2 regions of the Arthrobacter sp. UC242_113 genome follow, and region 2 is predicted to be linked to the other one. Evidence: riboswitches for the same ligand, from Rfam matches in the RefSeq annotation. Region 2 holds a riboswitch; the other holds the start of a gene.
The links. Region 2 has a riboswitch for glycine ahead of gcvP (aminomethyl-transferring glycine dehydrogenase). Riboswitches for the same ligand answer to the same signal wherever they lie in the genome.
Positions count from the first base shown of each region.

Region 1: linked by a shared signal. The riboswitch ahead of gcvP (aminomethyl-transferring glycine dehydrogenase) and the one ahead of gcvP (aminomethyl-transferring glycine dehydrogenase) in region 2 are both predicted to bind glycine.

Region 1 is NZ_CP171968.1:27,813-30,011, forward strand. Features, by position in the region: gene ACHMXB_RS00120 (TetR/AcrR family transcriptional regulator) at 1-326, shown strand, start outside; glycine riboswitch at 472-570, shown strand; gene gcvP (aminomethyl-transferring glycine dehydrogenase) at 760-2,199, shown strand, end outside.
Region 2 is NZ_CP171968.1:4,047,130-4,049,328, forward strand. Features, by position in the region: gene gcvP (aminomethyl-transferring glycine dehydrogenase) at 1-1,432, opposite strand, end outside; glycine riboswitch at 1,581-1,681, opposite strand; glycine riboswitch at 1,886-1,983, shown strand; gene cycA (D-serine/D-alanine/glycine transporter) at 2,128-2,199, shown strand, end outside.

The DNA.
Region 1 (2,199 bases), 610 kb from region 2:
TGGCCGCGGCTGCCGAGGGTGCAGCCGCCTACTTCATCAAGTCGTCCGTCTGGGCGGACACCCCGCTGGACCGTGCCATCGTGGCCGCGACCAGGCTCGCCGAGGTGGCGCACGAGGAGACCCGGCGTCGGTTCGCCCACATCCAGCAGCGGTGGCTCGACGAGATCGCCCGCGACGTCGGACCTGCCCTCGCCAAGGCAGTCCTGTATATGGGTGACGGGCTCTACTTCAACGCCATGCTGTCGATCGGCCCCGCGGCAACGCCGTCGGAGACCGCGGCCGACGTCGAGAGCCTTCTTGCCGCCCTCGACCGGCTGCGGGGCTAGGTGCGCGCCACCCTGCGGGGGTAGGTGCGGGGTGCTGCCCGCAGCCGGGGGTGGGTCAGCCCACGCCGCCACAGTTTGCAGACGCGATCGCGGCGTAGGAGAATAGCCTCTGTGACAGCTGTCACCGCTCAACTGAATATGCCTTCGATCTGCGGCGGGAGAGTCCTGCAAGTAGGTACAAGCAGGCGCCGTAGGAGCAAAACCTCCCCAGGAATCTCTCAGGCCCATGTACCGCCGCGGCAAGGCAACTCTGGAAAGCAGCAGGCTGCCCGCATTGAATGTTCCGCCACCGCGCGGGCGGTTCAGGGCATGCTGTGCTCACCGACGGTGCAAGCGGAGCTGTGCGTAGGCGCAGCAACGCGGAAACTCTCAGGTCCAATACAGAGCGGGGAGGAACCCGAATCACTGTGGCGTACCCTGCGCCGCCTTAGTTATGGAGTTCCTTTTGACCGTAGATTCAGCCTCCGCCTCCTTTGTCGACCGGCATATTGGTGCCCGCCGGCAGGCCGACGTCGAAGCCATGCTCAAGGCCGTCGGCTACGAGACTGTCGATGCACTGGTTGACACGGCAGTGCCGAAAGACATCCGGCAGGACTCCCCGCTGGAGCTCTCCCCGGCCCTGAGTGAGGTCGAAACCCTCGCCGAACTGCGGAAGCTCGCGGCCAAGAACAAGACCGCCGTCCAGATGATCGGCCAGGGCTACTACGACACCGTCACGCCGCCCGTGATCCGGCGCAACATCCTCGAAGCCCCCGCCTGGTACACCGCGTACACCCCATACCAGCCTGAGATTTCCCAGGGCCGCCTCGAGGCGCTGCTGAACTTCCAGACCATGGTCCAGGACCTGGTGGGCCTGCCGATCGCCAACGCGTCGCTGCTGGATGAAGCAACGGCGGTGGCTGAGGCTGTGCTGCTGATGCGTAGGGCCAACAAGAACAAGGCTGCCCACGACGGCAAGACCGTCCTGGATGCGGACTGCCTGCCGCAGACCATCGCGATCGTCAAGGGCCGCGCCGAGGCGCTCGGCTTCGAGGTTGAGGTTGCGGACCTGTCCCAGGGACTGCCCGATGGCGACATCAACGGCGTCGTGCTCCAGCAGCCCGGTGTCTCCGGCCGGGTCTTCGACCATAGCGGGGTTATCGCCGCCGCAAAGGAACGCGGTGCCCTGGTGACGGTGGCCGCTGACCTGTTGGCCCTCACCCTGATCACGCCTCCGGGCGAGCAGGGCGCGGACATCGCCGTCGGCTCGGCCCAGCGCCTGGGCGTGCCGCTGTTCTACGGCGGACCGCACGCTGCCTACATGGCCGTGCAGAAGGGCCTGGAACGCTCCCTTCCCGGCCGCCTCGTGGGCGTCTCCAAGGACAACGCCGGCGCCCCCGCCTACCGCCTCGCGCTGCAGACCCGCGAGCAGCACATCCGCCGCGAGAAGGCCACGTCCAACATCTGCACCGCGCAGGCGCTGCTGGCCATCGTGTCCTCCTTCTATGCCGTCTACCACGGACCGGAAGGCCTGAAGGCGATCGCCGAAACTGCCCATGGCCACGCCAAGACCCTGGCCGCCTCGCTCAAGGCCGCCGGGCTGGACGTCCTGCACACCAGCTTCTTCGACACGGTGACGGTTTCCGTCCCGGGCAAGGCCGCCGGCATCATCGCCGCCGCCGAAGAGAAGGGCATCAACCTCCGCAGCATCGACGCCGACACCGTCGGCATCTCCACCGATGAAACCACGACGCCGGCCACCGTCGCTGACGTTCTTGCTGTCTTTGGTGCAAAGTCAGTGGGGTCCACGGGCAGCTTCGCCCTGGATGCCGCCGTCGAGCGTTCCTCCGAATACCTGCAGCACCCGGTGTTCAACACGCACCGCTCCGAGACC
Region 2 (2,199 bases):
AACGCAGCAGCTGGGTTTCCGAGCGGTGGGTGTTGAACACCGGGTGCTGCAGGTAGCCGGACGTGCGCAGCACGGCCTCGGGCAGTTCAAAGCCCGCAGCGTCCCCCACAGGACCGGCGCCAAAGGCGACGGCCACCGCGGACAGCACCTCCGCCGTCGTCGTCTCATCAATGGAGACGCCAACGGTGTCCGCGTCGATGAGGCGCAGGTTGATCCCGCGGGCCTCTGCTGCCGTGATGACCTTGTGGGCCTTGCCGGGCACGCGCACGGTGAGGGTGTCGAAGAAGGAGTCGCTGACCAGTTCGCGGCCCGCCGTCTTGAGTGCGGTGGCGAGGACGCGGGCGTTGTTGTGGACCGTCTCGGCGATTGCCTTCAGGCCGTCGGGGCCGTGGTAGACGGCGTAGAAGGAGGAGACGATGGCCAGCAGCGCCTGCGCGGTGCAGATGTTGGACGTGGCCTTCTCCCGGCGGATGTGCTGCTCACGGGTCTGCAGCGCCAGGCGGTAGGCGGGGGCGCCGGCGTTGTCCTTGGAAACGCCGACGATGCGGCCGGGGAGCGTGCGCTCCATGCCGGTGCGCACTGCCATGTACGCCGCGTGCGGGCCGCCGAAGAACAGCGGGACCCCGAGGCGCTGGGCGGTTCCGACGGCGATGTCGGCGCCCTGCTCACCCGGAGGCGTGATCAGGGTCAGGGCCAGCAGGTCAGCGGCCACGGTCACCAGCGCGCCGCGCTCCTTGGCGGCGGCGATGACGCCGGTCTGGTCCCAGACCCGGCCCGAAACGCCGGGCTGCTGGAGGACGATGCCGTTGATGTCGCCGTCGGGCAGTCCCTGGGAAAGGTCCGCCACCTCGACCTCGAAGCCGAGGGCTTCGGCGCGGCCAAGCACGACGGCGATGGTCTGGGGGAGGCAGTCGGCGTCCAGGACCGTCTTGCCGTCGTTCTTCTTGTTGGCCCGGCGCATCAGCAGCACAGCCTCGGCCACCGCCGTCGCCTCATCCAGCAGGGAGGCGTTGGCGACCGGCAGTGCGGTCAGGTCCTGGACCATGGTCTGGAAGTTCAGCAGCGCCTCCAGCCGGCCCTGCGAGATCTCAGGCTGGTACGGGGTGTACGCGGTGTACCAGGCGGGGGCTTCGAGGACATTGCGCCGGATCACGGGCGGGGTGACAGTGTCGTAGTAGCCCTGGCCGATCATCTGCACGGCGGTCTTGTTCTTGGCGGCCAGGCGGCGAAGCTCGGCCAGGACCTCAACTTCGCTCAGGGCAGCTGTGAGCCGCAGGGGGTTCTCCTGGCGGATGGACGCCGGAACGGCGGTATCCACGAGGCCATCGACGGTGTCATAGCCGACGTTCTTGAGCATGGTGTCGATGTCGGCCTGGCGCCGGGCGCCGATATGCCGGTCGGCAAACGTTGAAGGAAGAGATTGAATCGTCATGAGGAACTCCAGGTTTGGCCGGCCACGTGTGGCACGGCATGGTTTGGGTTCCTCCCCGCTCTGTATTGGACCTGAGAGATTCCGCGGAGTTGGTTCTCCGCTTGCACCGTCGGTGAGCCCGGTTACCCGAACTGCTTTCCAGAGTTGCCTAGCCGCGGCGGTACGGGGGCCTGAGAGATTCCTGGGGAGGATTTGCTCCTACGGCGCCTGCCCGGTGAATGACTGGGAGGACTCTCCCGCCACGGTTCGAAAGGCTATGAAGATGTGGGGTGATTCGGCTCACAAGTTACAGGAGATTCGCGTCGAGGCCAAATCGGAGGTCCCCGTTTGACATTTCTTCGTGACGGAGACCACACTGATCCGGTGGCCAGCGGGGCTGCGCTGACCGGCCCACGCCGGAAGACGCCCGCCGTCACCACGCGAGATTTTTCTCTACATAATTGAAAAAGCTTACGATCTGCGGCGGGAGAGCCCTGCCGGTACGTTCAGCAGGCGCCGTAGGAGCAAACCCTCCCCAGGAAACTCTCAGGCCCACGTACCGCCGCGGCGAGGCAACTCTGGAAAGCAGGCAGGCGCGTCCTGTCTCACCGACGGTGCAAGCGGAAGACCATGTCCGCGGAATCTCTCAGGTCCAAGACAGAGCGGGGAGGAACCGAATCAGTGTGGCTATTGACCACCGAACGATGGAGTTCCTTATGACGATTCATCCCCCTGCCTCGACACCCAGTTCCCCAGCCGGTGAGGCTCCCCGCCTGGAGCGGCAGCTG